2 regions of the Paenibacillus sp. 05T425 genome follow, and region 1 is predicted to be linked to the other one. Evidence: riboswitches for the same ligand, from Rfam matches in the RefSeq annotation. Region 1 holds a riboswitch; the other holds the start of a gene.
The links. A riboswitch is a leader RNA that binds a small molecule or an ion and turns the genes downstream of it on or off. The one in region 1 is predicted to bind thiamine pyrophosphate.

Region 1 (5,734 bases):
CGATCTCCCGGTAGCTCCACATGCATGGGAGCAGAGCTGCCACTACTTCTGAAAGCGGCCCTTGCGAAGCGGTGTCCAGCAAATACTTCGTATACGCAACCGTGGTCGGAGAAGGACACGTCTGCGCAAGCGCCTCGCGCGTTACGCCGAAGCGCTCCGCGTATTGCCGATGAAGCTCCATCTCCACGTTCAGCGTAGAATGAAGCAGCTCCGCGAACTTCACCATCGTGTCGAGATCCCGTGCTTTCATGCTGCCTATCGCGAACATCTTGGCATAATCGATCAGGTACACATAATCCTGTTTGAGATAATAGATAAAGCGCTCGGGATCTAGTGTTCCGTCTCGTAGTTCCGTCAGGAACGGATGAGCGTGACTCTTACTCCATATCTCTTCGGCCGAACGGTACAGCCTATCGCTGAATCGGTTCATTCGTATCCACGCCCCTTTCATCATGATTCAAGGCTGATCGCCCGCTCTCCGTCATTTCCGGCTTTATCCGATTGCACCAGTCCGCAATAAAAGCAATCATTACTTTCACGTAATCGATCAGCTCTTGCCAGTCTGTACTCTCGTCTACGGAATGAGCCTTTGCAAGCTCACCCGGACCGTAGATAAGCGCCTCGATTCCTGCCCGTCCCAGCCAGCCTGCATCCGTCACAGACGGGCTCATACCGACGGCAGGCGCAACGCCGAGCACTTCTTGATGGATGGCGGACAATGCTTTCAGCCCTTCGCCTTCCGTATCCAGCACTAATGACGGGAATATCTCTCCCCGTTCCTCGATCATCGAACGGCCTCCCCAGCGGAAGGTAGGAGGATGATTCCTCAACCATGGATCCCCCTCTGCGACTCTTAGCAGATGCTCCTCGATTTCGGCGGCTACCGTTTCATAGTCCTCGTTCGGATAAAAGTGTACCGTAATCCATAGAGAGCATCGGTCTGCTACGAATGCCGCATGACGGCCTCCCTCGATAACCGCCGGATTGATCGTATTCGAGCCAGCCGGGAAACCCGGATAAGATTTGGTCACCGCGAAGTGTCGCTCCAGCTCTTGAAGTCCGGCGATTAGCTTGACCATCTTCTCGATCGCGCTGGCGCCTTGAACGCCGCCGCCCGCGTGAATCATTCGCGATCTCATCCCGTCATGGTAGGTGACCGGACTTTGTACCGTAACCCAGCCGGTAATGACTCCGCCTTGTCCTTGGATGGCCAGCCCGCTCGTATCCGCGACTACGGCTAGATCCGCCTTATATCCTCGCTCCATGCAAGCCCGAGTTCCTGCCTCGCCTGCCTCTTCTCCAATGACCGAATGAAACAGCAAATCTCCTTTAAGCTCTACTCCCGCTTCCTCAAGCAGCTTCACGGCGAACAGAAGGGCAGCGAGCCCCCCTTTCATATCCGCCGTTCCTCTGCCGTAAGCTCTGCCATCCTTCATCGTTAGTTTGAATGGATCACCTTGCCACTCCCGCGTATCCCCTACTTCGGCTACGTCCATGTGGCCATTGAGCAGCAAGCTTTGATAGTGATCCCGCTGAGTGCCCGGTTTAACCGCGGTAACATTCGGATCGCCGGGGTACACCTCCCACAATTCCGTTTCGAAGCCGCTTTTCTGAAGCTGTTCCTCTAGATACCGCTGTGCCTCTAACGTATTTCGCGCGGGGGGGCTAACGGTAGGAAAAGCAATCAAATCAGCCAATAGAGCAAACAGTTCATCCTGTCTCTCCTCCGCTTGCTGCTGTACCTTGGTAATGATAGAATCAATCATTTTTAGTCTCCTTCGCTTGGCAGAAGGCGCGAACAACAGAAAAAAACCATTCGAGAATAAACGAATGGTTACGATTCGATAAGTTCTCTACGCCAGCATTACCTGGATCAGATTAACGGTCAGGGAAATACGTTCCCTATCTCAGCCGGACTTCATCCAGCACCCATACTCTATTAAATTAACACTACTATAGCTCACAAGTAAGTTTTTGGCAACAACAGTTAATTCATCGACTGTTTTCGGAGGGCTAATGGACAGAAGCGACGCTAAGAAGGCATATGAATGCTTTTTTGATTCATTACGTGCGTGTAACGTACCTTAATGTCCATTAGAAACGGTACCTAGCATAAAATGATCGCTGAGCGTTCGTAGTGTCCATTAGAAGAAACGAAGCCAAAACCATACTAATTATAGGTCATCCATGCCGTACTTCCCAGAACCTCAAAGCCTTGCTTAAACCAAAAGTTGCGCGATTTATCTAAGGTGTACACGTACATTGTTTGATTAGGGTATTTCGATTTAAGCCAGTTAATAAAGAAAGCCGCATATCCACTACCCTCATATTCCTTCAGAACATCCAGCGCTTCAATGAATATAAAATCAGATTTGTTTTTAATATCAATATAGAAATCCTTCTCCAGATACTTCTCGTCATCGTTAAAATAATCTTTTTCCGCCTTGTGGATTAACTGTTTCCCATTAGCGTATTCCCAAATCACGCCGTAGCCGACCATATTAGAGCCAGCTTCAATCAAATGTATTTCTTTCGGAATTTCCGAGCTATCCTTCTTGCTGAGTTCCCCAGCATGATAACCGGATTTCAATTCGCCTAATAAGGTCTGCATGTCTTGGTCAAATGGTTTCGAAATAATGGCAGGCATTTTGTTTTATCTCCCTTTGCTCTCTCTTCTCTCCACACTATTGTATCAAATCATGCTGTCTTAACAAAATAAACAGGAAGCGGATCGAGGGATCGTTCCGTTTCCTGTTTGATATTTGTGTCGATTCTTATTATTTACGCCTACGAAGCTTGCGCTTGCTCTTGCCACTCTTTTTAGTCAGTTTGATCGCGCCTTGACCGCCTTGATTCGAGTTTGCCCGTATGTGAAGAGAATGCATTTGCTTGTTTATAATTCCGATCAAAAATTAACGAGCAGCTACCATATTTAATGCTAGCCTCACTTTTCTAGCAAATATTAGCGGCTTCTCTACTGTTTCAATATTGATATAAATCAAATTATGCCTGTCTAATAACCATTCGTTATGGACGGACGACACCTTTACACCTTGACTACGAATAGCCAGCAGGAAAGTATTTACCTCTTCTCTTGAAATGCCGCTCTTCCTAAACATAGAGCCTTTCCTGTCTTCGCATTTAAGGATTCGAACGAAAACGAGGACGTTACCTGAAATCTTTTTCCCTAAATAGTGGCTCTTATCCCATTTCGGTTGATAGTCGAGACGCATTTGCCGCCTGCAAAGCCGGATTGCCCCCCGATAATGGTAGAAAAACGCTCACAAAGCGTAACGCTATTAGGCATCCTACATTCCTCCCTTGTTTTCATATATGGCATGAATACAGGAAGAGGATTGAATCGGAGAATCGCCTCGATTATCAAAAGATATACGGTTTATTTGGCTACTAAATCAAATATTCTCATAATCAAGAGTCCGCATATCACTCCCGTTAGAGCGCTTATAAGCGTACCCAGCAAAAATTTCTCCGCGTAACCTTTGTCGTCGAATTGTTTATAACGCGTCATCGCCTTTAAAGCCCCTAGGAAAGCAATTCCGGTATAGGCCCCTTTTACAACTAAAACGGCTATCAAAAACCTTTCTATGATTCCGATATAGCTGGCTACTCGTGGCGAGGAATCGTTAAACCGGCTGATATTGTACGATATTTTATTTTTGACCTCTGTTTTTCCATCTTCTTTTTCTGTAATCTCTAACGTTCTTTCCATATGAAAATCTCTATACTCTTTTTGCGTGAGCTTATGCAATGCATCAACTTCGCTTTTAATATAGGACTCCGTTCCTTTCTTCTCGCTGTCCGTTATTGAACCTGATGGAAACGCCTGAAAGGGCGGAAATAGCAACTCTCTCGTATATTCGGTTACAGTCCTTTCCTCAGCCCCAGCGGCAGCTTGCTGTTGCACGGTTTCGGCTTCTGCAAGAGCTTGTCCCTTTTCAATATCTGCAGATTCCATACTTGGCTGAATCACATCTTTAGTAATAAGAGCAATCAGCACAGAAGTAACCGCTGTTGAGAATACAACGACGATGAGGAAACAATATACTTTAGTCTCGCTCGATAGGATATCGCCCGTTCCCGATAAAAAATGATAAAGCTTCAGAACATTATCTTTATGAGTACCGCTGAATCCGTTTACAACATAGTACAGAGTTGCATATATAACGCCAACATGAAGCAATAATTCGCTCACGAACAGGATTGTTTTTTTATTAGCGAAAAATGATTCATTTGTATTTAAAAAACGAAATGCCAGCTTGAATATGTAATGAGCAACTGCGATGATTGCGATCGCTAGTCCCATTTGCTTAAAACTAGAATATAGAATCAAAACGGCTATCAAGACAATCGGATAAATAAAGCTTTGAACGTATACAATCGTCTTTTTGTATTTTTCCTTTATCACGTATTCCGGCCTTAAGCAGAACTCAGCCAATAAATAAGCAAATACGAAAATAACAAAATAATTAAGCATGATGCTCTCCTTCTCTATAGTTTTGTTGGATAAAATCGAGCAGCTTCTTAAGGCTGAACTGTGCATCCTTAACTAACTGGTAGTTGGATCTCTGGACGATTTTATAGACGCCGTTTTCCGTAATACCGATATGATCGGCAATTTCAACATTTGTAATTTCAGGATTGTTCTCAATAAGCGCCACGACTTCCTTCTGTTTGTCGGTCCTCTTTTCACCATTTTCGTTGATATAGCTTAACAGATGATTGATGACTTCATAAGGGGTCCCATCCTCTAACGAATATACGAATGTGCTAATATATTTATTGTATTGATTGTATTGCTTTGAATACGATTTGCTTTTTTTTAAATAATAGTCTCTTGCGCGAAATGCGCTGTTTATTGAAGATCCATTAATGAAATCGAGATTGGTTTCATCGGTTTCATCTATAAAGCCGAGTCCAATTCCAATATAGGCAGAAAATCTAAGATCGTTTTCCGAGACAGCATTCATAAGACTATATAATTCGAAATAAGCATCGTAACCTCTCGAGAAAGATGAAAAGATCGCAATCAATTCATCTCCTCTTCGAATGGTAAATGGAATTAAGCACTCTTTATTGATTAGCTCGTTTTTTAATCTCGAATTAAGTTTCTTGGCTATTTCTTTAAGCTCTTTCGTAACTAATTCACGCTTCGTGGAGTTTTTGACATCAAGTGCAATCGTCATATAAGATTGTCTACCCATTTGAAACCTCCCCTGCATTTTTTAGGTAGAATGATCTCTATGAGTATATCATAAAAACATTAGCCTGAGGATGCAACAACTTAGATATTGGACATATTTGTGTCCAAATATTTTTCTGGACGTTTTTATGTACAATAGTTTTTTTGGACGTTTTTAGTGCAATAAAGCGACGACCCACACTGAGGCACAGTTCCGTCCAAAAAAGAGCCTCTGCAGAAGAAAACACCAAATTCCGACACCAAATTCCGACTGACACAAAATACTTTCTGAGTTCATAAAAAAAGCGGAACGCTCGGCTTTGGCAGCCTCCGTTCCGCTTATCTCATTGTCCTAGTGACTTTAACTGCTTATATCAGACCCGATTTTTGCAATAACCGCTGTATCGTCGTTGCAACCTCGGCTCTGGTCATGTAAGCCTTCGGAGCTAGCAAAGCCCCGTTTCTTCCCATTACAATGCCGGCCTGCACATTGTCCGCAACGCTGCTTTGCGCCCATGGGGACACTCTGGCTGC
Region 2 (5,734 bases), on a different contig from region 1:
TTGCCGTTACGACCTTTCATCAGGAAATGCTGCCGACGACGCTGCTTATTAGCATAGCGGCTCAGCGAGAGGGCGTCCCTTTTCCAGGACTCGTAGAGGCGCTGCTGATGGAGATGACGTTCGAGGTGCTGCGCGAAGCGGGGCTGCGGATGCCGCGGGCCATCGGACCTGCCATATCGATTGTAGGAGCCCTCGTGCTTGGGCAATCGGCCGTGCAGGCCGGCATTGTATCGGCGGTGATGGTAATCGTCGTCTCGTTCACGGCGATCTCGAACTTCGTCATGCCAGAGTTCAATATGGGCGCGGCATCGCGCATTATCCGGTTTATCTTCATGGTGATGGCGGGCATGTTCGGCTTCTTCGGCATCTTCATCTCCGTGCTGCTTATGCTCGTTCATCTCGTGTCGCTGCGCTCGTTCGGCGTGCCCTATATGTCGCCGATGGCGCCGGGGTCGGCAAGCCAGTCCGTATTTCGTGACGTATTCATCCGCCTGCCATGGTGGGCCATGGTATTTCGCCCATTCGATCTTAAGCTGCGCAATCCGCGACGGCTGCCTAATCGCCGGAAGCCGCCGGCACAGAGGCATTCAGACAATCCATAACGGAAGGAGGGGGGCGTGTGATCGGAAGGAGGCTGCTATCCGGACTGCTGGCGCTGCTCATTTGCTTGCCGCTGGCGGGCTGCTGGGGCAAGGTTGAGTTAAGCGATATCGCGATCGTATCGGCAACGGGCATCGATTGGAAGGATGGGCAGTGGCAGTTGTCCTATCAGGTCGTCATTCCGCAAGCAATTTCCGGCCAAAGCGCTGCGGCGGGCACGAACGCGGCGGTTAATGTGTTCTCCACCAAAGGGGACAACTTTCGGATTGCGATCAGCAAGGCGAGCCTGGAGACGCCGAGACGGCTTTTTTTCGCTCACAACCAAGTCGTTATTATTGGACAGGATGCAGCGCGCAAAGGCATATCCGCGCTTGCGGAAGCCTATCTCCGAAATCCCGATTCGCGCGAGACGGTCAGCGTATTTCTGACGAAGGGCAACGCGCGCCGCGTACTGGAGCAGCTCATTCCATTGGAGAAAATACCTGGGGCCGCCATTCAGCAGATGATCTTCAATGAGCAGTTGAACGGCTCGACCTTCCAGGAAACGACGATGCATAAGGTGCTTAAGGATTTGCTTGGCGGGGCACAGGTTGTTGGCATACCGAGTCTGGCGATCTCCGGAACGGGAGAAAGTCTAGACCAGGTAGACAAGCTTAGCCGAACGAATACGTCCTCCAAGGTGAGGCTGATGGATCTGGGCATCGTCTCCGGCGATAAGCTCGTAGGCTGGATTACGAAGGAAGAAAGCTCAGGTCTGATGTGGATCAAAAATCAGATCAAGAAGACGACGGTAGCGTTCGGCTGTCCGGATGACGGAAAGGAGGGCAAAGTCTCCTCCATTCGTATTACGAAGGCGAAAACGAAGCTTCGCCCGCAACGTTCCGGCAGCAAGTGGACGATGCATATTGAGACAAAAGCGGAAGGCACGCTGCTCGAGTACAACTGCAGCGGCGACATGAATAAGCCGAAAGAAGTAGACCAGACCGCGCAAGTGATAGCCGAGACAATCAAAGCGACGATGGAAAACGGTTGGAAAGCTGTTGTGGGATATAAGGCGGATGTGGTTGGTTTCGGTAATATCATTCATCAGAGGCATCCGGACGCTTGGAAGCAGATGAAGGGGGATTGGCCTGACTTATTTGCAGAGATGGAAGTGAAGATTGACGTAAAGGTGAAAGTGAATTCAGCGGGCATGAGCGGCGGCGGATTTAAGAAACTGCAGGAGAAGGCGCGTTCATAGACGGAAAGGAGATGCCATGCAGCAGATCGGCAAACAACAGTTGTCTATTCTGATTATTGTTTTCTTAATCGGCAGCACGCCGCTGTTCGAGCTCGGCATCAAAGCGAAGCCCGATTCATGGCTTGCGATGACGATGGCTGCGGTCATCGGATTGCTGTTGACCGTTGTTTATGTGACGGTGCAGAAGCGCGCGCCCGAAGCGGGACTCGGCGAGCTGATCTTGATGCATTTTGGCAAATGGCTCGGCGGAGCGGTTGGACTTGTCTATGCGCTATGGTTCGCCTATGAATCGATGCGTAATGTGCGAGACGTAGGGGAACTGACGAATATGGCACTCTTGACCGTGACGCCCAAATGGATGATTATGCTGCTCATTCTGTTTGTCGCTGCGTACACGGTCAGCAAGGGGCTTGAAGTGTTCGTGCGTGTTACACAGCTGCTGTTCCCGATTGCGGGGATCAGCTATTTGTTTATTATTTTGCTGTTGTTTATCGCGAAGCTGCCTGATATTCACCAGTTGCTGCCGCTGATGGAGAACGGGATAGGCCCGATTGCGAAGGCGGCGTTTCCGGATCTGGTTTCGTTTCCTTTTGGGCAAATGGTCATTTTTCTTGTCTATTGGAAATATTTGAAGGAGAAGCAAGTGCTGCGGAAGGTCACCTTCTGGGCGCAAGTGGGCGTATCTGCCTTTTTGATTTTTATGAATATGCTCGTGATGAGCGTACTGGGCCTCTCCTTGTCTGAGGTTACGGCGCTGCCGCTTCTGCAGGCGGTTCAATTGATTCGGTTGGCGAATTTCCTCGAGCGGCTGGACGTTATCGTTACGCTGCTGCTATACATCGGACTCTATGTAAAAATGACGGCACTATACTTGGCGGCGGTCCTTACGCTTAAGGAAGTGACGGGGGCGGCTTACCGTCATTTGGTCTGGCCAGTCGGGATGGTCATCTACGCTGCATCGTTTCTGGAACCGAATAATACGTATCATATATGGCTAGGGTTCGATGTGACGTTGAAAATCGTTCCGTTATTCCAAATCGTGCTGCCGCTGCTTCTGCTGATCGTCGGTGTGCGCAAACGGTACAAGAAGGCGGCGCAGCAGCATTCCGACGCAGGGCAAACGGGTTAATGCCGACCTTCTAGCTTCAAAAAAAGATAGCTATTTAGTCGGGATTTGCTATAATAGGCATATTGACGAAACCGAATATGTTCCGGGGAGCTGGTTAGGCCGGCTGAGAGGGGATTTATGTATATGCAATCCCGACCCTATAAACCTGATCTGGATAATGCCAGCGTAGGGAAGATAAGCTTTGCGCGTTTCATGCAAGGGACGACCGTTAGATCGTGCTTCTAACGTCATGCCGAAGCAGCGTGCATAGGCGCAGCCGAATTTCAGGCGTCCTTCCATACGGGAGGACGCTTTTTTGCATGCGGCAGCGGCCGATCGCACGGGGGCAACCAACCGGACACAGACAAGATATCCTTTCGATTCGTTTCGTTTCGACAAAATAAAGAGATACAGGGAGAGGGAGACAGCAGGATGAAGAAACAAACTGGACGAATGACTTGGAGGCTTACGGCGCTGTTAATGGCGCTCGTTATCGTACTTGCAGGCTGCGGCGCGAACAGCAATAAGCCGGAGAGCGGCAACGCGGGAGAGAATGAAGGGAGCGGCGCGGATAAGCCGCTGACGAAAGTACAGGTCGTGCTCGACTGGACGCCGAACACGAATCATACGGGGCTGTATGTGGCTCGGGATAAAGGGTTCTTCAAGGAGCAGGGGCTTGACGTTGAAATTATTCAGCCGGGCGAGAGCGGCGCTGACCAAATGGTCGCTTCCGGCAACGTACAATTCGGCGTCAGCTATCAGGAGTCGATCACCATGGCTCGTATCGCGGGCGTACCGCTCGTATCGCTCGCGGCAGTCATTCAGCATAACACGTCGGGCTTCGCTTCGCCTGTCGATAAAGGCATCGATTCGCCGAAGAAGTTCGAAGGCAAAACATACGGCGGCTGGGGCGCTCCGCTTGAGGAAGCGGTCATTGATTCACTCATGCAAGAGGAGCAAGCGGATGTGAAGAAGGTTAATATTATGAGCATCGGCGACGGCGATTTCTTCACGGCTGTTAAGCGCGATATCGACTTCGCTTGGATTTATTACGCGTGGACGGGCGTCGAGGCCGAGCTGCGCGGCGAGAAAATCAATATGGTATATTTGACCGATTATAGCGACAAGCTGGACTATTATACACCGGTGCTTGCGACAAGCGAGAAGCTGATCGCCGAGGATCCGGAACTCGTTAAGGCGTTCGTTGCGGGCGCGGCTGCAGGCTACCAATATGCAATCGACAATCCGGAGGATGCTGCCGAAGTATTAATTCAGGCAGAGCCGGATCTGAATGCCGAGCTCGTTCGCGCGAGCCAAAAGTGGCTGAGTCCGAAATACCAGGACGATGCCGCGCAATGGGGCGAGCAGAAGCTGAGCGTATGGGAAAATTATGCGAACTGGATGTTCGACCACAAGCTGCTGGAGAAGGAGCTTGAGGCGGACAAAGCGTTTACGAACGACTTTTTGCCTAAGAAATAATTCATACTGACGAAAGCAGGGGAAACGAATGGCTAATGCACTGGTAAGCATACAAATATTGCCGACGACGCCGGGCGGAGAAAGCGTCATTCCGTACGTCGATCGGGCGATTGACATCATTAAGGCAGCGGGCGTGCCCTACAGGGTAGCTCCGCTGGAGACGACAATGGAAGGCGAGCTGAGCTCTTTGCTAGGGGTTGTGCAGCAGATGAGCGAAGCGATGGCAGAGATGGGCTGTCCGTCCGTCATTTCGCAAGTGAAAATCTACTATAATCCGGCAAACGGCGCTTCGATGGGCAGATTGCTGGAGAAATATCCAGATGGGCAATAAGTCGGGCGTATGGGCAAAGGTATGGCCGCCGGTAATCGTTATCGCTGTACTGCTGGCTTGCTGGCAGGCGGTGACGATGTGGGGACAGGTCGATCAATGGCTGCTTCCCAGCCCATTATCGATCGTACAGGAGGCGGCCTCGGCGAACGTATGGCCGCGGTTAGCGGAACATACCGGTGCGACGCTGCGGCTTACGCTGCTCGGATTTGCAGGCGGATCGGCGGCGGGTTTCTTGCTCGCCGCTTTGCTGCATCTAATTCCGGGTTTGCGTACCGCAGTCTACCCGCTCCTCGTCGTTTCGCAGAACGTTCCGATCGTCGTGATCGGCCCGCTGCTTACGATGTGGCTCGGCTACACGCTGCTGCCGAAGGTACTGCTCGTTATGATGGTATGCTTCTTCCCAATCTCGGTAGCCATGCTTAGCGGCCTCACGAATACAGATCCGCAATTGCGCAATTATTTGCAAATGATCGGCACAGGCAAGTGGCAGCTGTTCTGGAAGCTGGAGCTGCCCCATGCCGTCATTCATCTGTTCTCGGGACTTAAGCTTGCGGCATCCTATAGCGTACTTAGCGCGATTGTCGCGGAGTGGCTGGGTACGAATAAGGGACTGGGCTACTTCATGCAGCTGTCGGCCAAAGGGTTCATGCCGGAGCGGGTATTCGCGTCGGTATTCATCATCGTGGCGCTTAGCCTGTCGCTGTTCGGCTTGATGACGCTGGCCGAGAAGCTGCTCTTGCGCTGGCGTCCTGCCAAGAAGGAGGGAAACTAGCAATGAGCGATATAACAGATCAAGAGCGACGAACGACGATGGCTGCAGGTGCTGGAGCGGCTGGAGCTGTTGCCAAAGCGCTGGAGGTTAAATCGGTCAGCAAAAGCTTCGGCAAAGGAACAGCCGTGAAGGAAGTGCTCGGAGGGCTGTCGCTGACGGTCGGCGAAGGGGAATTCGTCTCCATCGTCGGGCCGTCAGGAAGCG

Region 2: it holds a riboswitch for thiamine pyrophosphate, as region 1 does, so the genes downstream of both, AC1DF0_RS26955 (ABC transporter substrate-binding protein) here and AC1DF0_RS23930 (acetylornithine deacetylase) in region 1, are expected to answer to the same signal.

Annotation. Positions count from the first base shown of each region.
Region 1 covers NZ_JBFTLA010000011.1:168,894-174,627, reverse strand. Annotated here, with positions in the region: gene tenA (thiaminase II) at 1-430, opposite strand, end outside; gene AC1DF0_RS23930 (acetylornithine deacetylase) at 411-1,766, opposite strand; TPP riboswitch at 1,834-1,943, opposite strand; gene AC1DF0_RS23925 (GNAT family protein) at 2,171-2,647, opposite strand; partial or broken gene AC1DF0_RS23920 (DUF1259 domain-containing protein) at 2,913-3,307, opposite strand; gene AC1DF0_RS23915 (DUF3307 domain-containing protein) at 3,398-4,495, opposite strand; gene AC1DF0_RS23910 (winged helix-turn-helix domain-containing protein) at 4,488-5,222, opposite strand; gene AC1DF0_RS23905 (S-layer homology domain-containing protein) at 5,570-5,734, opposite strand, start outside.
Region 2 covers NZ_JBFTLA010000015.1:89,211-94,944, forward strand. Annotated here, with positions in the region: gene AC1DF0_RS26940 (spore germination protein) at 1-602, shown strand, start outside; gene AC1DF0_RS26945 (Ger(x)C family spore germination protein) at 620-1,840, shown strand; gene AC1DF0_RS26950 (GerAB/ArcD/ProY family transporter) at 1,857-2,969, shown strand; TPP riboswitch at 3,043-3,158, shown strand; gene AC1DF0_RS26955 (ABC transporter substrate-binding protein) at 3,381-4,427, shown strand; gene AC1DF0_RS26960 (thiamine-binding protein) at 4,456-4,758, shown strand; gene AC1DF0_RS26965 (ABC transporter permease) at 4,748-5,530, shown strand; gene AC1DF0_RS26970 (ABC transporter ATP-binding protein) at 5,533-5,734, shown strand, end outside.